One region of the Bacteroides sedimenti genome, then DNA from elsewhere that is predicted to be linked to it. Evidence: riboswitches for the same ligand, from Rfam matches in the RefSeq annotation. Region 1 holds a riboswitch; each other region holds the start of a gene.
What was found. A riboswitch is a leader RNA that binds a small molecule or an ion and turns the genes downstream of it on or off. The one in region 1 is predicted to bind cobalamin.
Positions count from the first base shown of each region.

Region 1 (5,648 bases):
TCGAGGTGCTATTTTACTGTGTGATGCATAACAGCATAATAAAATATTAATATAAATCTGTTATATTGTACTTGGTATGTTTGTTTTAATTGTTATATTCGCACAGGTTTTAATTAAATCTGATGCATGTCATATTTTATAATATAGATAAACTGTTTGATATGACATGAATATGGCTAATTTTGTCAATATATAGGTGGCGAATTTCTCAGTTTATCAATCCTGTATAATTATGAATTTATTTTATATTGAAATAAAACACGTGAAACTAAAATAATTTATTTTTTAATTTAAATGACTCTATGAAAAAAAATGGCTTTTTATTACTTCTGCTCATGATTGTTGTAACATCATGCAATCCCCGGATAACAACACAAATACTAAAATCGTACCCGGCTATCGTGTCGCCCGATTCCGTAGTTGTTTATAATATAGGCGATACAGTTCCCGGTTCTGCCACTACAATAGGACATGTCAATGTGCGAGATGGCGGTTTTACAACGAAATGCAAATATGATGAAGTGCTTTCTTTTGCTAAAAATGAAGTGTCGAAGAACGGAGGCAATGGATTGATGATTACCGCACACTCAAAACCATCTGTATGGAGCAGTTGCCATCAGATTTCCGGAACCATGCTGCTTTTAGACAGTAAGATAATAAACGATTCCTTGCTGGTTAATAAGCATTTAAACCAGTTTGTACCATCTAAAATAATGGTTAATAAGCGCATAGTGCCTAGAAATACCTTCTCGGCTAGTGTGGGTTATGCCTATATTTACAGTGATATTTATAATGACGGAGATGGTTTCAGTAGCGCGGTTGCCTCTCAACTTAGAAGCGGAACCGATTGGAGATTTGAATATGAGCATTCATTCAAGAGCGGATGGGGAGTTGGTATCATTTACTCCGGATTCCGTTCGTCAGTATCTTTCTATGGTGGAAGCGATTCTTTCAATTCAACCTACATTGCTCCATTTGTGAGCGGACGTTGGATGGTTGGAGATAAATGGATGCTGGCAGGTAAATACGGAATCGGTTATTTCAGGCACGATGAAAAGGCAAGCAACGGATACAATATGTGGGCAAGCGGGGTTGGAATAAGCGTTGATTTCGGTGCAGAATATATGCTGACTAAACATCTGGGCATAGGATTATCTATCGGAGCTGTTACCAGTCAACTGGGAGATATGAAAGATAATCTTGGAAACGTATATTCTTCAACAGAAGATAATGCTAACGGCATTGCCAGAATTACTATTCTTCCCGGATTCAGATTTTATTTCTGATAATTATAGCTATATAGTTTGTTTCAGTTGTTTTCGGGTTGCTGAATAGTTGAATTGTTGTTCATATAAAGAACTGTAACAAACATCTTGATTTTTAAAGAAAGAAGGTACAAATCTCGTTTTTAATTAACTTCAGAGCTTTAAAAGAACCATATTCAATCTCTATTGTGGATTGAATATGGTTCTTTTTATAAGTTTCAAACTCTATCGTTTTATTAATTTTATTGTTTGCCCGTTCATTCTTACAAAGTACACGCCATTTGCCCAACTGCTCACATTTATTAGCGTATTGGCTTCGTAATTGGCGTTTTCATATACTCTAACCCCATTTATAGAGTAGATTGTTACGTTCCCGCTTAAGCTCAGAATGGTAAAGGTTGAAGCAGGATTCGGAGAAATAATACTCTGTAATTTTGGTTGTTTTAACTCTGTAGAGAGTGTAACATCAACCGGAATCCGGACAAATGTTGTCACACCCAGAACAGTCCGGCTAACAACAAGCGAAGTTGTGCCTTCCGAAGCTGAATTTATCTGCAGGTTATCTGCATTAATGGTAGCTGTGGCATAAGTGGCATTGGGTGCATCGGTAATGGTATATACAGGATTTGAAGTTGCATACTGAATTTCTGAACCGGAAGCTGGCGAAATAAGGTTGAATAATGAACCGAGCGATAAAGTAAACGAGGTGTTTGGATGCATATTCTGCTTATCAGCAGGAGTTATATTTCTTTCTCCACCAAAATTATCCATGCAAAAATAGAGTGGGATAGTGGAACCTGAAGCATTCTTTCTCGTGCCATCTGCTTTAAAATCAATGTATTTCACGATTCCGAGTTCGCGAAGGTCAAACCATTGCCAGGAATCTAGTGTGTAATGATTGTCAGGATTCTCGGAACGATAATCGGCAAGGTAGAAATCCAGCGATTTGCCGTTGCTGCCTTTAGCGGTAATCTTGTACCAATCGCCTACCCCAAATGGGGTATTTGCATCCGATTGTCCGGTAGAATTCATTCCGGTACCATGTTCGGAAACATACTTCACCCAGGCAGAATTGGAAATATAAAAACCGCTGATTTGTTCTCCATTAGGCATGTCTGAGATCGTTACTCGTGTTCTGGCTCCAAATGTATATACTACTGCGTAATTTTTAGAATTATCTACTCCGTGTCCCACTGCCGACCGAAACTGTTGATTAAGAAAATCGGATGGTTCAAACGAAGTTGATGTGAGATTGGAATAGGCAAATCCTCCCCAGGTTTTATAACTCTCTACCAGCGTATTGGTGAACACATAAGCTCCGCTTTGAAATACAGATTGGTAGTTGCTACTTGTATTATCTCCCCACCAGCGACTTTCAGGGTCGAGGGACAAATTATCAAAAGTTGCAGTCCTGCCGTTAACCGTCTGTCCATTTATAACATTTGTGATTAATAAGAGAAATGTTAGCGCTAGTAAAATACTTTTGTTCATAATAAAATCTTTTTAATTGGTTATTAATGATTATTTGTAAATAAGTACTGTTAGCTACTTTTACTATTGCTACATAAGCTTCTTTCGGAGATTTTTTAATCTACAGGCGGATCGTTCAGGAGTGCCTTGAATAAACAAGACATCTTTTCGTCAGATTTACAACCGGACGACAAATAAAATGACAAGTACAAAAAGAGAACTTGAAAAAAAATGAAACAATACAAGTCAGTACGTGCCGTTTTTAGCTCTATTCCCGAAGCTTATAACAATATAATATGGCAGGTCTTCTGACTTACTCCCGTGTTCTGAACGCCTTCCCAATCGTTTTCACGAATCAGTGGCTAAAGTATGTTCAGCACGCATTAGCGGAGCTTACAGCAGCGGGTCTGTTCAGGATTTTCACCTGATTCCCTTTTCATCGCATGTTCCGAAGCAAATTTGGAATATGCGACACCAAATTATTAGCAATGCAAATATATGTATAATATATGTAACGAAAAAAGATTATTCCCATTTTTTGTAAGTTTCTAATCTTGTCATTACTTTATCAATCAGCTGTTGTTTTTGGAAAGAAGGTCTCTTATATGGAATTTAAAAATGTGAATAGTTATTGGTGCGACTGATGAAATTATGAAAATGTATAAGCCAAAATCACAACGCGAATATTGTGCCAAGTAGATGGGTAAAATGCAATAATTGCCTTCAATCATTTCAAATAATCGTTAATTCGGATGATTTTGAATGAAATCTGTACTAAAAAAGTATATTGTAAAGGTCAATCTCGGCCTACATTTGCATAATGTTAGTCTAAATAAAATACATTGTAAAATAAATCTTTTATATGAAAAGAAAAATTATTTCAAGTTTTAAAACTATAAGAATCATTGGATGCCTGTTTTTTTGTTGGCAAGTTTCATATGGCATGAAGACACAGACAAATCTCTTGTTACCCTCATCAATTGATAAAAAAACTATTTACGAACAAGAAGTTAGTTACAGTTTCATTAAAGAGGACTCGCTCAAGACCAGAATCGTCTCCAACTTACCACAACCAATAAATGACTTGGTGTTTCAATCTCTGCCTACAGTGTGGGATGAGGCTATTCCGTTGGGTAATGGCATTATCGGAGCCTTGATATGGCAAAAAGGAGATAATTTACGCATTGGAATTGACCGGGCCGACCTTTGGGATCTACGCCCGGTTAAAGAGTTTGAGAAATCAAAAAACTATTCGTATCGCTTCGTTTGCGAACAAATTATTCACAAGAAAGACCTCAAGCCTGTTCAATCGTTGATCGATGATCGTAGTCGGCTAGATCCTGCCCCCACTAAAATACCGGCCGGAGGAATAGAGTTTTGCATTAAACCACTTGGAGAGATAGAGCAAGTTCGTTTAGACGTAGCCCGGGCGGTATGTCACATTCATTGGAAAAATGGTGTTAAGGCTCAATTCTTTATTCATGCCGCTGACAATTCCGGTCGTTTCATTTTTGAGAACTTACCAAGCGAACTGATTCCTCTGTTGGTAGTACCATCTTACGAAGAAAGTACGAATCTGGATGTTAGTATGCCTAAAAGTGTAAGACCGCTCAGTTCTTTAGGCTATAAAAAAGGAATAATCCTGCACCCTAAAAAGAATATTCTTGTGTACCACCAACAAGCCTGGGGCAAAGTTTCTTACGAAATTGCACTGACTTGGAACACTTTTAATAGCTCAACGTTGGAAGGCTCTTTTTGTGTAACATCAAAGGGCACATGGTATTCTGAGTCCAAGAAAGCACAACAACTATTGGAACAATCATCTCATATTAGCTACAAGAAGGCATTGCAGCAACACGTTGCTTGGTGGAAAAATTATTGGGCGCAATCAGAAATTTCTATTCCCGATCCGCTTTTAGAAAAACAATGGTATTTAGAGCAATACAAATTTGGAGCCTCTTCACGTAAGAATGCACCGCCTATCTCTTTACAGGCTATATGGACGGCAGATAATGGACAAACGCCTCCTTGGAGAGGCGATTTCCACAATGACTTAAACACACAGTTGAGTTACTGGCCTGGATATAGCTCTAATCATTTGGAAGAATCATCTGTTTTTACCGATTGGCTCTGGAAAATCAAAGATAACTCTAAAGATTTTACACATCGTTTCTTTGGCGTTAAAGGTCTTAATGTTCCTTGTATTGCGACACTTACAGGTAAAGCTATTGGTGGATGGAGTCCATACTCTCACTCTCCTTCAACTGCAGGATGGTTGTGTCATTATTTCTATCTGCAATGGAAATATAGCATGGATAAGGACTTCTTAATGAATCGCGCCTATCCGTTTGTAAAACAAACAGCCATTTACTTCAACAATATCTCCGTAATTGGAGACAATGGAAAGCGAAAACTCCCTCTTTCATCTTCGCCAGAAATTAATGATAATCGCATAGATGCTTGGTTTACCGAAACCACCAATTATGATCTGTCTAACATTCGTCTCACATATACCGTGGCAACTGAGATGGCAAATGCGTTAGGTGAAAGAAACGAGGCTGCTCGATGGCAAAAGCTGCTGGAAGAGTGGCCGCAAGAAGCGTCTGATGAAAATGGTCTACTTATCGCCCCCAATTATCCGTTGAAGGAATCGCATCGCCACTTGTCGCACATGCTTTCTTTTCATCCTTTTGGACTTATTGATGTCAGTAAGGGAGATACTGATAAAGCATTGATTCTGAAATCGATTAAACATTTTGAAGATTTGGGTCCGGATTGGTGGATTGGCTATACCTACGCCTGGTTAGCCAATATGAAAGCAAGGGTCATGGATGGAGACGGTGCATTAAAGAACTTGCATATTTTTATTAAGGCTTTTTGCTCGCCAAACAGTTTCCACTTGAACGGCGATCA
Region 1 is NZ_AP028055.1:406,410-412,057, forward strand. Features, by position in the region: gene ABWU87_RS01525 (hypothetical protein) at 336-1,286, shown strand; gene ABWU87_RS01530 (DUF4465 domain-containing protein) at 1,491-2,756, opposite strand; cobalamin riboswitch at 3,017-3,229, opposite strand; gene ABWU87_RS01535 (glycosyl hydrolase family 95 catalytic domain-containing protein) at 3,679-5,648, shown strand, end outside.

Region 2 (5,648 bases), 320 kb from region 1:
AACAGCACCGCATGAAAAGGCAGCTGACGCAGAATATTGCTCATGAGTTGAAAACTCCTGTAAGCAGTATCCAAGGATATCTGGAAACCATAGTCAACAATCCGAACCTGCCGAAAGACAAATTCAATACTTTCATAGAAAGATGTTATGCACAAAGCAACCGATTGACCAGGCTGCTAAGGGATATTTCGGTTCTTACCCGAATAGATGAGGCAAGCAACATGATCGACATGGAAAAGGTGGAAGTAAATTCACTGGTACAGAATATAATTAATGAGGTATCTCTGGAGCTTGAAATGAGAAACATCTCCGTTCATAACCTGCTGAAAAAAGATATGTATATCCGCGGAAACGCATCGCTCATCTATTCCATCTTCCGCAATCTGATGGATAATTCCATCTCTTACGCTGGAACCGATATTTCCATCACAATAAAATGCTTCAGAGAAGATGAAACATTCTATTACTTCAGTTTCTCGGATACAGGCGTAGGCGTTTCACCGGAACATTTGAACCGGCTCTTCGAACGATTCTACCGGGTTGACAAAGGACGATCGCGAAAGATAGGCGGTACCGGGCTGGGACTTGCCATCGTGAAGAACTCCATACTTATACACGGAGGAAACATCTCGGCCAAAAATAATAAAGGCGGTGGACTGGAGTTCGTATTCACCCTCGCCAAAAATTAAAAAGCAGGATTGCGAAGATTTTATTCTTCCGCAATCCTGTTTTGTTTAAAATAAATATGTATCTTTGCTTCTGCATTGGTTCTAAAGCCCTATCGGGCAAAAGATGAAAAGGGAATCAGGTGAAAGTCCTGAACAGTCCCGCTGCTGTAAGTTTCAACAAAACGTTGCTGGCAACTACTCACTACCACTGAACTGAATGTTCGGGAAGGTGCCTGCAAACGGAAACAGAGTCAGAAGACCTGCCATGCATGCTTTTCAATAGCTTTCGAGGATAAAGCGTTGAACCACGTAGCCGAATGATAATCATTCCGGTTATATTATTTCCATAACCAATTATGTAGCTGAAAGGGTGAAGGAATATTTTCTACTCTAACAGGCGAAAACTTTATGACAAATAGTATATAATCTTTAAACTCTGCCAAGTTTATTGAAAGACACCCGGTCGAAGTGATTCGCCCGGGTTTTCTTTTTTATTTATCGTCTGGGATGAATATCTTCATTGAAACGTTCAAACCCGGCAGCGTTGATTCTTTTCTTTGCCTGTCTGGTGGCATTAAATATCACATTCTTCAATTCCACTGACTCGGCACGGAAATCGCTATTCTCTTTCCCCTCTTTAACCTGCACTGTCAGCTGGAACGTACCATATCCATCAATGGTAACACTGTGCCCATCTTTCAGTTTTTCCTCAATGCAAGCGGCAATCCTTATAAACGCACTCATCAGTTCGCCCTTCTTAGCCGGCGAACCACCACTTAGCTCCCTGACCAAATCCTCCATCCTATAGTTAGATCTACTTTTTACACTTACCCAAACAGATTTTTTGTCTTCACCAGTCTTTGCATTCTTCAAAGTATTGGTGTGAACGCTGTAACGAATTGCCATTTCTTCCTCTTTAGATTAACAGATTAATTACTTTATACTATTACTTTATTATCGAAGAACTATTATTAGGGTCGCGACCCCAGCTTATTAGCCTTATGAGGCTATACTCATGGCATCATGACCCTAAACATCAAGGGACATGACCCTAACAATAAGTCGTCTAAACAAAGATACTAATTCGGCGGCAATAACCAGCTAGTTTCTCATTATTAGTCAGATAAATAACGGGCATAAGAGTAGAATTAAATCAAAAGTTTATTGTGTTTATAGATTTTCTTTCTAACTTTGCCGCGCATTGGTTCACAAAATCTCCCGTAGCGAAGAAGTGATTAAAAGGGAATCAGGTGAGAATCCTGAACAGTCCCGCTGCTGTAAGTTTCATTATAACGTTGTAAGCAACCACTCAATACCACTGAACAATTAGTTCGGGAAGGCGCTTTCCAACGGAAACAAGTCAGAAGACCTACCGTGCATTATGACAGTATAAAGCTTACGAGGAATGAGCTTAGCACATAACAAAACACATTTTATTACTTATTTAAACTGATAGACAAGATGAAAAAGATCTATTCTCTATTGCTGCTTACCGTGGTGGTACTATGTAGTTGCAACAGCGACGACAATTCGCCCATTGTAAACAGCACAACCGTTGTTCTTAACCTACAAGGAAAACTAGACAAGCCCGAAACTGAATTTACCGGGATATTTAAAGAAGAGCCGGCAGGGGCCTGGACTTATAAAAACACATTTGTTGACCAGACAGGTTATTTCGTTTTCGATAGCTACACAACAAGCTTTAATACATTTGGAGGGGGATTTACCTATACCAATAAGACTGATGTAAAAACTGCGGGATATACTAACAACAGTGCAATCACCGGTAGCGGTAAAACCAGTGCAACATATATGACTGTAAACCCAAGTGAGTACTCAACCGACAAGTTCCATTTTGCAGGAAACGCCAGCCATACCGTGAAAGGTATGTATGTAACCAACAGTACTTATGCCTATTTATCTATATTGAATGGTGACGGTTACGCAAAACCATTTAAGGATGGCAGCTGGTTTAAACTTACTGTTACTGGTTTAGATGATAAAGGTAACACAACAGGCACTGCCGAAATTTATCTTGCAGATTACCGCAACGGGAAAAAGGTTCTGCTTGATAAATGGACATGGATGGACCTTTCTGCCCTTGGCAAAGTTGCTGAAGTTAAATTCAGCCTATCTTCAACTGATAACGGAAATTTCGGAATGAATACTCCTGCCTATTTCTGCATGGACGGATTCACAATCGAATTATAATCTGAAAATAAAATGTCATACACTCGAAGCATAATAATCTCTTTATCCATTTGGTTCTGCACAAGTTTGCTTGTCCAGGCGCAAAAACCAGATTCCTTACGTGTACATACCCTTAAGGAAGTTGTGGTAAAGGAGAGAAAAAAGGAGAAGGAACTTCGTTCCACTACTCCGCTTCAGGTGCTTGATGTTAATCAATTAAAACAGTCCGGGTTATTACAGGTTTCGGATGCTGTCAGGTTTTTCAGCGGAGTGGTTGTAAAAGACTATGGCGGCATCGGCGGACTAAAAACAATCTCGGTACGAAGTCTGGGAGCCAACCACACAGCCGTGGTTTACGACGGGATTTCTATTACCGATTCTCAAACGGGACAAGTGGACCTTGGAAAGCTAACGCTGGATAATATTGAAGAGATTAGTTTGAACAGCGGGCAAAACGATAACATCTTTCAGCCTGCCCGACTCTTCTCTGCCGCCAGTGTCCTGAATATAAAGAGTCCGGCACCCGTACTTACTCAGAAAAATATAAATGCCAGCGCTACCTTTAAAGGGGGTAGCTTTGGCTTTTATAATCCGAGTCTTCATCTAGACAACCAGTGGAACGAGGTGTTGTCTTCCTCCTTCCATGCAGACTACATGCATGCCGACGGCAACTATCCCTACACTCAGCTTAACGGAACCGCCACGGAGCGATTGCATCGTCTTAACTCGGATATTGAAACGGTGAAGACAGAAGCCAACTTGTTTGCCCGTTTCAGCGACAGGCAGAAGGCCAGTTTGAAGGCTTATTACTACTTCTCGGACAGAGGTCTGCCTTCTAACAAATTATATTACGCACGTGCCGAGGAGCGTTTGAAAGACAAGAATTTCTTTGTCCAGGCAAATTATGAAAACCAATTATCCAATCGTTGGAGCCTCTTGATGAACGGTAAGTTCAACTGGGGCTACAACAGGTATGATAATCCGGACAACGCCACTTATAATGCGGTTACCCGAAATAATTATTATCAGAACGAATATTATCTGTCGGGAACCGTCATGTATCGTGCAAATTCTAATCTCTCCTTATCGTTGGCCAATGATGGAAGTATCAATACCATGAGGGCAGACCTTACCAATTTTGTCTACCCTACCCGCTTCACTTTGCTCAATGCGCTGGCTGCCAAGTATGTGAACAACCGCCTCACCGCAACGGCTCACATACTTTCTACCTTAACCCGCGAATCAGTAAGAACCGGAACGGCTGCCGATAACCGGAACCGCTTCTCTCCCTCTGTAAGCTTCTCCTACCAGTTGTTTAAGAACGAGGATCTGCGGGCGAGACTGCTTTACAAAGATATTTTCCGTCTGCCTACCTTCAACGATCTCTATTACGGAACGATAGGCACACGGTCGCTCAAGCCGGAACAGGCGAGCGAATTCAATGCCGGCCTGAGCTGGATTAAGAAATTTAACCACGTTATTCCATACATCTCCTTGTCGGTCGACGGTTTCTATAACCGGGTTAGCGATAAGATTGTAGCTGTACCCACAAAGAATCTGTTTGTATGGAGCATGCGCAATATCGGACGGGTTGACATCCGGGGAATGGAAGCAAATATGGAGACGGCATTCCGTTGCAGCGACAAGATCAGACTGGCCGCTACCGGAAACTATACCTATCAGCGCGCCATGGATAAAACAGATAAATACAACATGCCCGATAAGGTGACATATAATCATCAGATACCATACACTCCGCGTCATTCGGGATCGGCCAGACTCAGTCTGGAAATGCCGTGGGTAAACATTGCCTATACACTGATAGCTGCCGGCGAACGGTTTTCCAACCAGTACAATGCCCCGGAATATCGTCTGGAAGGTTACACGGAACACTGCGCTTCGTTGAGTAGAACCTTCAAAATGAAGAGCTGCTCCATCTCCGCACAGGCAGAGGTGCTCAACCTTTTCGATAAGGAATATGAAATAGTACAGAATTACCCGATGCCGGGACGACAGTTCCGCGGAAGCATACGTTTGATTTATTGATATGAAAAAAAGTATTCTACATATTATCCTCCTACTTTCGCTGTTGATGTGCGCCTGCGACGACACCATCGTATGGCAAGAAACGGGCGATCACCCTATGGAAACGGAAACAAAGGGAATCTATATTCTTTGCGAGGGGTTGTTTAACATGAACAACAGCACCCTCTCCTGCTACGACTTCGGGAAAGGGCAAATGATCTCGTTCCAGGATCAGGATAAAAGAGGAAGCGACAAGACTAGCTTCGACTACTTCAAGATGATGAACGGCAGGAAGCTGGGCGATACCGCCAACGACCTTCAGCGTTACGGTTCCAAACTTTACTGTGCGGTAAACGTATCCAGTCAGATAGAGGTACTGAATGCCTCCGATTGCGTTTCGCTAAAACAGATTCCTCTGATAAACGAAGAAGGAATTGCCCGTCAGCCCCGCTACTTTGCCTTTTATAAGGATAAAGCCTATGCATGCAACTTCGATGGAACAGTTGCACGAATTGATACTACTACATTAAAAGTGGACGGCATAGTTAAAGTTGGCCGCAATCCCGACGGCATTTGTGTGGCAAACGGCAAGCTTTATGTGGCGAATTCGGGTGGACTGGACGAAAAGAATCCGGATAATACCGTATCGGTAATCAGCACGGAGACTTTTACGGAAACAAAGAGAATTACGGTTCGCAACAACCTGGGCACCATTCATGCGGATGAATCGGGGAATGTTTATGTAGTTTCGCGCGACAGCTACAA
Region 2 is NZ_AP028055.1:730,066-735,713, reverse strand. Features, by position in the region: gene ABWU87_RS02835 (sensor histidine kinase) at 1-689, shown strand, start outside; cobalamin riboswitch at 748-950, shown strand; gene ABWU87_RS02830 (hypothetical protein) at 1,164-1,574, opposite strand; cobalamin riboswitch at 1,853-2,059, shown strand; gene ABWU87_RS02825 (DUF4465 domain-containing protein) at 2,130-2,879, shown strand; gene ABWU87_RS02820 (TonB-dependent receptor plug domain-containing protein) at 2,892-4,904, shown strand; gene ABWU87_RS02815 (DUF5074 domain-containing protein) at 4,906-5,648, shown strand, end outside.
Region 2: it holds a riboswitch for cobalamin, as region 1 does, so the genes downstream of both, ABWU87_RS02825 (DUF4465 domain-containing protein) here and ABWU87_RS01530 (DUF4465 domain-containing protein) in region 1, are expected to answer to the same signal.

Region 3 (5,648 bases), 510 kb from region 1:
CTGTACTTTAACAATCTTGCGTGAGTTTGTTGCACTCAACGTTCCGCCATACACAGTAAAATCGTATGCATATACAAACACCAGCCGTCCATCAATCTTTCCATATCCTGAAACCACACCATCTCCCGGAATTATATTCTTATCCATTCCAAAATTAGTGCAACGATGTACCATTAGCTTATCCAGTTCTGTAAAGGTTCCCTTATCCAGCAACATCTCAATACGTTCGCGGGCAGTCATTTTGCCAGCCTGATGCTGCTTTTCAACCCTGTTCACGCCTCCACCCAATTCGGCTATTTTATCCTTTTCCAGAAAACGGTTATATATTTTTTCTTTTTCCATTACTTAATCATTTTTCAACATTTAAATCCAGCAATATCAGCTGTTGGTCACTATTCACAGAGTCACCCTCGTTAACCAGGATTTCTTTGATATAGCAATCGGAAGTCACTTTATAATTACTCTGCATTTTCATGGCTTCAATAACCAGCACTGTTTCTCCGGCAGCCACCAGGTCACCTTCATTCACAGGTATTTTCACCACTTTCCCAGGCATTGGTGATACCACTTTATCATCCTGTCGCACCTCTTCTTTCTTTTTCATTCGCAAATACTTTGCTTTTGTATCGACGATATCCACATTATAAGAAGAGAAGTGGGTATTTACCTTGTAACTCTTCCCATTCCCCGAACGAATAAGCTCTGCATTGTACGACTTTCCATTATGCAGAATAGAACAGGCTCCGTTTTCCGCCATTACCACATCCACTTCAAACTCTTTTCCATCAATGGTAAGGCGCACATTATTGCCCTCCTTTGAAAGAAGTTCTATTTCAGCAGTTCTTTTTCCAATATGTATTTCCATTTGTTTGCTTTCTTTTAGATTCTCAATACCCCTTTGTGTAAACCAAACTCACGCCAGCGGCTGATAGGACGATTATCGGTAGATACATTCGAGTTATTTTCTTCCAGATTCATCAGATAGTCTATATACGTTGCCACCATTGCAATATTTTCGGTTTCTTCCTCGTCAGTAGGAATGCCTTTCAACAGCAATCCTGTATTCTTCTGTATAAAGCCGGTATCATAAGCACCTTTTACAAAGTCCGGAGTATCCATGATGCTTCTCAGGTAACCAATATTAGTTTTAACTCCGGTTATCTTGTACTCGTGAAGCACCCGGCGCATCCGTTCGATAGCATATTTACGGGTAGTAGCCCATACAATCAGTTTACCAATCATCGGGTCGTAATGAATCGGAATTTCATATCCTTCGTACACATAACTATCAATGCGAACGCCTATACCATTAGGCTCTGTTATCTGTCGAATCACACCCGGACAAGGCATAAAATTAAATTCAGTATCTTCGGCACAAATACGGCATTCAATGGCATGTCCACGCTGCACGATATCTTCCTGGTTAAAACGCAAAGGAATGCCGTTGGCAATGTGAATCTGTTCTTTTACCAAATCCACGCCAAGCACCTCTTCTGTTATAGGATGCTCTACCTGCAGCCGGGTATTCATTTCCAGGAAGTAGAAGTTACGGTTCTTGTCCACCAAAAACTCAATTGTTCCGGCACCGACATAGTTCACAGCCTTTGCTGCAGCAACCGCCGCTTTTCCCATCATTTCCCTCAACTCCGCAGTAATAAATGGAGATGGACTCTCCTCTACAATCTTCTGATTGCGTCGTTGTACAGAGCACTCTCTTTCACACAGATGAACCACATTCCCATAATTATCACCCAAAATCTGGAATTCAATATGGTGAGGTTCTTCCACAAACTTTTCCAGGTATACGGTATCATCACCAAATGATGAGAGTGCCTCCGATTTTGCTGTAGTATAAGCCTCTTCGACTTCGCTTTCATTGTGAATCAGCCTCATCCCTTTTCCGCCACCGCCCATCGATGCCTTCAGCATCACCGGATAGCCAATTTTATTACATACATCGATTGCCTCTTTCACATCTCTCAGGCTCTGTTCAGTACCAGGAACAACAGGTACATCAGCTGCAATCATCTGCTTACGTGCAGATATCTTATCACCCATCGCATCCATTGTTCCAGCATCAGGCCCTATAAAGATTATACCTTCTTCCTTGCAGCGATTGGCAAAAAGGGAGTTTTCAGAGAGGAAACCATAGCCCGGATGGATTGCATCCACCTGATGAGCTTTGGCAATTTCGATGATTTTTTCTACATTCAGATAGCTGTCTTTTGATGCTGCTCCACCTACACAATAGGCTTCATCAGCATACAAGACATGTTTTGCCGTCCGGTCGGCTTCAGAGAAAATCGCAATCGATTCAATCTCCATTTCCCTGCAGGAGCGCATAACTCTCACCGCAATCTCGCCACGGTTAGCAACCAAGATTCTTCTAATCATTTCTCAGATATTTGGTACAACAATTCATTCCGCCAATAAGGCAGAACAATTACTATTAAATTCCTTCAAAAACAGATTTTAGTACGCAAAGGTTCATTTCCCACTCCACGAGGAGATAAACATGAAACAGATTGGCAGGTCTTCTGACTTACTCCCATCCTGAACGCCTTCCCGGCAACAGCCAGTGGCAAGAGTTTTTATCAGGATGATTTACAGAGGTTCACAGCAGCGGGCCTGTCCGGGATTTTCACCCGATTCCCTTTTAATTGCTATCGTTGATAAACAACAGCAAACCAATTCGGGGGCAAAGGTAACAATTCTGAAGAATTATGAGACATAATTGGATAGAAAACATTATTTTTGCAGAAAATTTACCAACTATGATACAATCAATGACCGGCTACGGGAAAGCCACTATCACCCTGGTTGACAAGAAGATTAACGTTGAAATAAAGTCACTCAACAGTAAAGCTCTGGATTTATCAACACGTATCGCTCCTGCCTATCGGGAAAAGGAGATGGAGATACGTAATGAAATAGCAAAATCGCTTGAAAGAGGCAAGGTTGATTTCAGCCTTTGGATAGACAAGAGCGATGCAGATGTGGTTACTCCAATCAATGCAGCTGTTGTAGAAGGTTACTACAGACAAATCAGACAGCTATCTGATGCGTTGGAAATTCCGATGCCGAACGATTGGTTTAAAATATTGCTTCGCATGCCCGATGTGATGTCCAAGATGGAGACTCAGGAGCTTTCTGAGGAAGAGTGGGCAGAGGCACACAAAGCAGTACAAGAAGCTATTCAGCACTTGGTAGACTTCCGCAAACAGGAAGGTTCGGCTCTGGAAAAGAAATTCCGGGAGAAAATTGCGAACATCCGGTCATTACTCGAGTCGGTATCACCACATGAAGCAGAGCGTATAGAAAAGATAAAGACACGCATCATGGATGCACTGGAAAAGACAGCCAGTGTAGATTTTGATAAGAACCGCCTTGAACAGGAACTCATCTATTATATTGAGAAGCTGGACATCAATGAGGAGAAGCAGAGACTAGCCAACCACCTGACCTACTTTATCAATACAATGGAAGAGGGCAGCGGACAAGGAAAGAAGCTAGGTTTTATCGCTCAGGAGATGGGGCGTGAAATCAATACCCTCGGAAGCAAATCCAACAATGCGGAGATGCAGAAAATAGTGGTTCAGATGAAAGACGAACTAGAACAAATCAAAGAACAAGTTTTAAACGTAATGTAATATGAAAGGAAAGTTAATTATATTTTCAGCACCTTCCGGGGCTGGCAAGTCAACCATGATTAACTACCTGTTGAAACAGGGCCTTAAACTTGCCTTTTCAATTTCAGCAACCAGCCGTCCGCCTCGTGGGACCGAACAGCATGGAGTGGAATATTTCTTTCTTTCACCGGAAGAGTTTCGTCAGCGAATCAACAACGATGAATTCCTGGAATACGAAGAGGTGTACAAAGACCGTTTCTACGGCACCCTGAAAGAACAAGTCGAAAAACAGCTGGCTGCCGGTCAGAATGTGATATTCGATGTCGACGTGGTTGGCGGATGTAATATCAAGAATTTCTACGGAGACCGCGCGCTTTCTGTATTCATACAACCCCCTTCCATGGAAGTGCTTCGTGAGCGTCTTGTAGGAAGAGGAACCGACGAGCCTTCAGTTATCGAAAATCGTCTTGCAAAAGCGGAATTCGAACTAAGTTTTGCCGATAAGTTCGATGTCGTGATAATAAACGACAATCTGGAAGAGGCACGTAACAAAGCACTTAAGGTAATCCAAGACTTCCTAAATAGATAATTCCCTTTTTCAGGGATATCATCATTTTTCTGATATGAAGAAAATAAAGACGGGTATATTCGGTGGAACATTCAATCCTATTCACATCGGGCACCTCGCACTGGCAAATTATATTTGCGAGTTCGAGGAGCTCGATGAACTATGGTTTTTAGTCACCCCGCAAAACCCGTTGAAAGAAAGCGACTTTCTGGACGACAACATTCGTCTGGAGCTGGTAAAACTGGCCATTGAAGGATATCCCAAATTCCTTGCATCTGACTTTGAGTTCCACCTGCCCAAACCTTCTTACTCCTGCGATACGATCGACAAACTGAAGAAAGCCTATCCCGACCGGGAATTCATTCTCATCATCGGCGGAGATAACTGGCTTATTTTTGATAAGTGGAGAGATTATCAGCGAATCATTAACGAGAATGAAATCTGGATTTATCCACGCCCCGGTTCAACCATAGATAAAAGCACACTTCCTCCTTCGGTAAAACTCACCAACGTGCCCGAAATAGACATTAGTTCCACCTTTATTAGAGATGGCATTAAAAGCGGAAAGGACATCCGCTATTTTATGCATCCGGCTGTTTACCAGAAAATCAAGGAAGAGGGCTATTTTTTGTAGTGGAATTCCGGACTCTTGCAACGCAGTTCAATCACTACTATTTCACTAGGCGCAAACATTCTGATGTTCTTCGACGAAGTGCCAATGCCGTTGGTAATAATCACCGGCACCTTAGCCGATGTTTTCTTTTTCCCTTTCAGGAACTTCCTGCCATAATGAGAAGGAGTTACAGGAGCATAAATCCCGAACAAAGTGATCTGCCCGCCATGCGTATGCCCTGCCAGAGCGAGGTCAGTATTCGAAACATCCACATCCTCCACATAATCGGGTGTATGGGTTAGCAAAACAACAAAATCTTCCGGCTTCAAATCAAGAGTGGGCGAAACGCCATTGATTTTCAAATCGAACGGATTACGCACCCCTGCAACAATTATCCGTTGCCCTTCTTTGGTTATCGTGTCACAAAGATGCTCTAGCACCCGCATGCCGTGCCGCTGCATTTCCGTCACAATCTCGTCGTGACAACGTTCGTAATCATTGTTTCCCAATACTCCGGCAATACCATATTGAGGGTGAACCTCCGACAGGCGGTCGAACAGCTCTTTCACATACTGACAACCCTCCTGGTAATCTCCACCCATCAGCAACAAATCGGGATTGACAGCCTGCAACTGATGCACCAACTTTACCAATCCCTTCTCCTGCAACGCACTCTTATAATGCAAGTCGGAAATAAAGGCAATACGAAACCCATCGAATGCTTTCGGAAGATCCTGATGAGAGAACTCATACCTTTTTACATGCTGAGCCCCCCGCCGCGAAAGATTCTTTGTGGTGGAGCAGGATGTCAGTGCCAATCCTATTAAAATAATATATG
Region 3 is NZ_AP028055.1:3,650,514-3,656,161, reverse strand. Features, by position in the region: gene ABWU87_RS14560 (acyl-CoA carboxylase subunit beta) at 1-342, opposite strand, end outside; gene ABWU87_RS14555 (biotin/lipoyl-containing protein) at 350-865, opposite strand; gene accC (acetyl-CoA carboxylase biotin carboxylase subunit) at 880-2,394, opposite strand; cobalamin riboswitch at 2,511-2,707, opposite strand; gene ABWU87_RS14545 (YicC/YloC family endoribonuclease) at 2,775-3,650, shown strand; gene gmk (guanylate kinase) at 3,652-4,218, shown strand; gene nadD (nicotinate (nicotinamide) nucleotide adenylyltransferase) at 4,253-4,831, shown strand; gene ABWU87_RS14530 (metallophosphoesterase) at 4,819-5,648, opposite strand, start outside.
Region 3: it holds a riboswitch for cobalamin, as region 1 does, so the genes downstream of both, accC (acetyl-CoA carboxylase biotin carboxylase subunit) here and ABWU87_RS01530 (DUF4465 domain-containing protein) in region 1, are expected to answer to the same signal.

Region 4 (5,648 bases), 500 kb from region 1:
TATAGCCCTTTTTACCCAAAAAAGAAATAGTTTGCATATATCTGAAATGGGAGCTCTTGAAAACGGCTACTATTTCAGATGTATAATGCGTTGGTTGGCACTTCCCCTGAATTCCAAAAAGGGGGAGTACTCAGCCTGCACAAACCGTCCGTCTACTAATGTGTCAATAAAGGGTAGTACTGCACTCAGACTTTTGTCTGCCAGAATCTCCTCATAAGTATATCCGGTATAACACCAGATGTTTTGCCCGGTTTCCTGCTTTATCCGTCTTATCAATAGTAGAAAAGCTTCCGGATTGTAGAGAGGATCTCCGCCTGAAAAGGTAATGCCATCAAGCAATGGATTGGCATTAATCTCATGTATGATTTTAGTTATGACCTCTTCTGTAAGTAGAGTCCCCTGCACCGAATTCCATGTGCTGGGGTTCTGGCATCCCGGACAATGGTGCCGGCATCCTGCAAGATAAATGGAGTAACGGATTCCTTCCCCGTCAACGATGGTTTCGGGATAGGTATATAGCAGATAAAGTTGTTCCTGCATGTTTCTTTTCTTTGTGAGGAGATTGATCGCTGTTGGAAGTCTCCTTTAATATGTCGCTTTATTTGCCCGATGATGAATTCTATTGGGCTTTTAGTTCGAATTGTCAGTTGTTTTTTCCGGATATTCATTATAAGACCGTTTTCCAGATAGTTATTATCCTATCCGGGAAACGATTTTGTTTTTATATTCCGAGGCGAAAGTTGTTAGTGATGTTTCACCCTGTCTCTTTCCTCAGCTCGTTTGGATGAATTCCATGTGCTCAGGTCACCAGTCAGGTATCCGGTGATTCTGCGCATTCTGAATACATTCTCGCTTTGGCATACTGGGCATTTTTCGTATATCACACCTTTATAACCACAAGCGTTGCAGGTGTCTACCGGGTGGTTTATTGAACCGTAACCAATACCTTCGTCGTGCATTACCTTCACTATCTTGGCAATTGCTTTCACGTTTTTCTGAGCCTCTCCATCCAGCTCCACATAAGTGATGTGCCCGCCACGAGTAATTGCGTGGAATGGAGCCTCTTTTTTAATCTTTTCCAGAATACTGATTGGCTCTTTTACATCTACATGGAAGGAGTTGATGTAATACTCCCTGTCAGTCACACCTGGAATCAGGCCGTATTTTCTCCGGTCCATTCGGGTGAATCGTCCTGATAAACCTTCAGCCGGAGTAGCCAGCACCGAGTAGTTCAAACTGTATTTTGCTTTGTATGCATCGGCAACCTTGTTTATCTGCATGATCGCCTCATAAAGCGTATCCCATGCTTTTTGGCTGTGGCTGTGACTCTCTCCGTAGAGTGCCATCATTGCGTTATGTCCTCCTATAAAACCGATTCCCAGTGTTCCGCTGTTTAGCACATCGCCTACTTCGCCGTTTGGTTCCAGTTCTCCTCCACCTTTCCACACATCATTTCCCATCATGAAGGGGAACTGGCGGGCAAGTGCAGTGCGTTGGTACTGGTAACGGGCATACAGCTGATCGGCCACTAGCTTTGCCATGTCTTGTACCGACTTGAGAAACGCCTCTTTACTCTCTTTTTCCAAAGCATCCTTATTGGATGTCTCCAGCAGATTCTCTGCTTTTATTTTGGCTTCTATGGCCAAACGCGGCAGGTTGATTGTTGTAAATGAAAGATTTCCTCTTCCTAGTGAGCTTTTTTTTCCATTCACATTTTCGAATACACGTGTACGACAGCCCATTGTTGCCAGCTCATAGCGGTAACGTTTCGGGTCTTCTGCTCTCCATAGGTCGTTCACATTATAGGGCGCATCCAGGAACATGAAGTTCGGGAAGAGCGCCTTTGCTGTAGTTTGACATGCTTTCAGGAAAAGGTCGAAGTTAGGAGCACTGAATCTGATTTTTCCACTCATAGCTCCTTCAAAATCGGACATCGCTTTCAGATAGTCCTCTTCAGAGTAGGAAACTCCATCCTTTATCTTAAAGATTTGGATAGGGAATACCGGCACTTCTCCTCGAGTACCCAGTCCCTCCATGGTGGTGCTTAGCAGTTCTTCCATTACCAATCGTCCTTCGGCTGAAGTATCTGTTCCATAGTTGATGGAGCTGAATACCACCTGATTGCCACCTCGTGAGTGCATGGTATTCAGGTTATGGATAAATCCTTCCATCGCCTGATGGGTATCTTTGCGAGTAGAAGAGTAAGCCTTCTCGATGATTCGGTTAAGTACCTCTTTCTTTAGATTAACCCGTAGACTGGTCATTGCCATGCATAACATCTCCCGGTGGTAATCATCCGGTTTGATAGAAGTAATGTGTTCTCTTACTAGTGTTTTTATTGATTTCTCCTCCGGTGCTTCTCCGTCCATTGATAGGTGAAATCCCAGAAAAGAGGTAAGGTGCTTCTGAAAAGACTTCAACACACCTTTTGCCATAAAAAAGTCGAATGCCGGAATCGACTGTCCGCCATGTTGTTCGTTCTGATTGGTCTGGAAGATAATCGTTGCCAGTGTGGCATAGCTCTGAATGGATTGAGGAGTACGGATGCTGCCATTCTTAGTACGGAACCCCCGTTCAAAGAGATCGTCCATGTCATACTGAATGCAGGTTGTTGTCTTTGTTGGATAATAATCCAAATCGTGTATGTGGATGTCTCCCATCTGGTGAGCAGTAGCAAACTTTTTCGAGAGAAGATATTTATAAGTATAATCTTTAGTCACCTCGGAAGCAAATGTCATCATCTGTCCTGCCGGAGTGTGGCTCGACATGTTAGCATTACTGAGGTTTACATCATTCTTATCGATGGCCACAATGCCATCCATGATATGTTTAATCTGAGTCTTTTTATCTCGCTCGGTATTTCTCCATTCACGGTATATAATGTATTTCTTTGCAACCTCGGGGCGTATTTTCATCAGTTCTTTTTCAACCAGGTCCTGAATCTCCTCCACCGTAATTGTCGAGGTGGCAAAGTTTCCGATTACCCGCATGGTTACATCAGCTATCAACTTATCTTCGTCGACAATACCTGTCGCATTGAATGCTTTCGTAATTGCATTCTTGATTTTACTGATCGAGAAATCTTCCTTCTTCCCGTCTCTTTTGATAATACAGATCTCAGCGTAGTTCATAATTCTTTTTTTGTAAAATTTGTGATACTAGTAAGTTATCACATAAGAAAACATTGCTGTGGAAGTGGGTGTAGAATAGGGCGGCATGAGACCTGCGCCTGAAGGATGACTCATCCTGGCGTTTTTCCTGTTCTTTTTGCTTTAACTCCCGAAAGCATAAGATTTTCTATGTGTTTAGTCTTGGCAGGTCTTCTGACTTATCTCTCCCTTGAAGTGCCTTCCCACAAAGAGTTGCAGTGGCTTATACCCAAGTTCTTCAAGAATCACAGCAGCGGGTACTGTTACCGGATTTCACGGTATTCCCTTTTTCTCCTAAAGCATTGCTTTGTTACCAAAACTGATACAAAGATAATGTATAATCCTATATGTTGTTCTGTTCAGAGATGTTAATTATGTAAGTTTTGGAAAACTTTTTTTTGAAATATCTCTGAAAAGTTTACCATTTTAGATAACTATTAATTCATAATGAATGGGTTAAACGATAAAAAAAAGACCATTCAGAATCTAAATTCTGAATGGTCTTTTGTCGAGTATATAAAAAGATTTTTTTCTCAACTTATTCTCTATCCGATTTCCCGGTAACTTGTTCTCTGTTTACAACTTTCTGGTAGAATAATCTCATTTTCCCGAATGCCGGATTCAATATAAAATCTTTCTTTAATAAACGCATGCCGAATATGAACATATGCACCACCGAAAAGGAAAGAGCTGAGAATAGCAGGAACTTGCTGGACTCCCATCCGGCTGTTACCTGATGCCAGAATCCCGCCAAAATCAGTACCACGGATAGTACGATTACAGTTATGTTCAATACATTCTGCCCTGGTCGCTCTTCCTTATAAATAGAACCAATCTTACTGTTCTTCATGCCATATGCTGTGTAGATGTCCAGTCCAATCAGCATCCATAGAATCAAACGAATCCAAGTGTCGGCCGGGAGGAAGACCATCATGAAAAGGCAGGTCAGCACTCCGCAGATAGGAACAAATGGAACCAATGGTGTTTTGAATGCTCTAGGGGCATTCGGCATTTTCTTTCGCAAAACAATAATACCTATACAAACCAGGATAAAGGCCAGAAGAGTACCGATACTGGTCATCTCGCCGGCCACTCTCGAAGGAATGAATGCCGCAAACAGACTGACAAGTAGCAGGAATAGCAGGTTGCTCTTTGCCGGAGTGCGAAATTTTGGATGGATATGCGAAAAGAACTTGGGCAGAAGTCCGTCTTTGCTCATGCTATAGAATACTCGGGTTTGTCCCATAAGCAGTACCATAATAACCGATGAATATCCGGCTAGGATGGCCAGGATAATGGCACGATTCAGCCATGGATAATCGGGGTGAATCAATCCGTCGGCGCCGGCATGTCCCATATGTTCGATGGCGATGGCTACCGGGGCTATTCCGTCATGCCCTTTGAACTCCGTGTAATTAGCTACTCCGGTCATCACGTGAGCAAAGAGAAAGTACAATACTGTGCAAATTAGAAGTGATATCAGAATACCGATGGGCATATCCCGTTTTGGATTTTTTGCCTCCTGGGCAGCGGTGCTCACAGCATCGAATCCAATGAAAGCAAAGAATACAACAGCTGCTGCCCGAATAATCCCTGTCCATCCGTAAGCACCAAATGTTCCTGTATTTTCGGGTATATAAGGAGTGTAGTTTTCCAGATTGATGTATTTCCATCCCAGAAAGATAAAGATAAGAACCACCCCAATCTTTAGCGATACAATAATGTTGTTGAACCGGGTACTTCCTTCGGTTCCTTTGATTAGAAGCAGACTCATCAGAACGACAATAAACACTGCCGGCAAATTGACAATTCCCCCTTCCCACGGACAGGCAACCAAGCTCTGAGGGAGGTGGATACCGAAGCCATCAAAGAACTTTATCACATAACGACTCCAGCTGATGCTGACGGTTGCAGCTGCTACAGCGTATTCCAGCACCAGGTCCCAGCCTATAATCCAAGCAATGAATTCTCCCATCGTGGCGTATGAATAGGTATAGGCACTTCCGGCTACCGGAATCATCGAGGCGAATTCTGCATAGCATAATCCTGCAAAACAACAGCCAATGGCTGCAATTAAGAAAGAGATTGTGATAGCGGGTCCAGCCATTTCGGCTGCTACTCCACCGGTTATCGAAAAGAGGCCGGCTCCAATGATGGCACCCACTCCTAACGCAACAAGCTTGCCTGGGCCTAAGGTTTTCTTTAGTGAATTACTGTCAGTCTCGTTTGCCTCTTTCAGCAAACCATCGATTGATTTTTTAACGAATAAATTCATGCTACTCTATGTTCTAGAAAATAATTTTGCAAAGATAGAATTTATTTCGTCGAATTATGAAAGTGGTATAAAAATGTGGTATTTTCTTTTAATATTTATGTTTTATTTGGTATTAAAGTTTCATATTGATACGATTTAAACGTATTTTTATTAATGAGATTTACTGGAAAAAGCATGGCTCTGTCAGAGAAAAGAGTGATTTCCCTTGCAGAGCCATGCTTTTG
Region 4 is NZ_AP028055.1:3,666,147-3,671,794, forward strand. Features, by position in the region: gene ABWU87_RS14600 (arylsulfatase) at 1-30, shown strand, start outside; gene nrdG (anaerobic ribonucleoside-triphosphate reductase activating protein) at 70-540, opposite strand; gene ABWU87_RS14610 (anaerobic ribonucleoside triphosphate reductase) at 744-3,131, opposite strand; cobalamin riboswitch at 3,297-3,482, opposite strand; partial or broken gene ABWU87_RS14615 (amino acid permease) at 3,787-5,424, opposite strand.
Region 4: it holds a riboswitch for cobalamin, as region 1 does, so the genes downstream of both, ABWU87_RS14610 (anaerobic ribonucleoside triphosphate reductase) here and ABWU87_RS01530 (DUF4465 domain-containing protein) in region 1, are expected to answer to the same signal.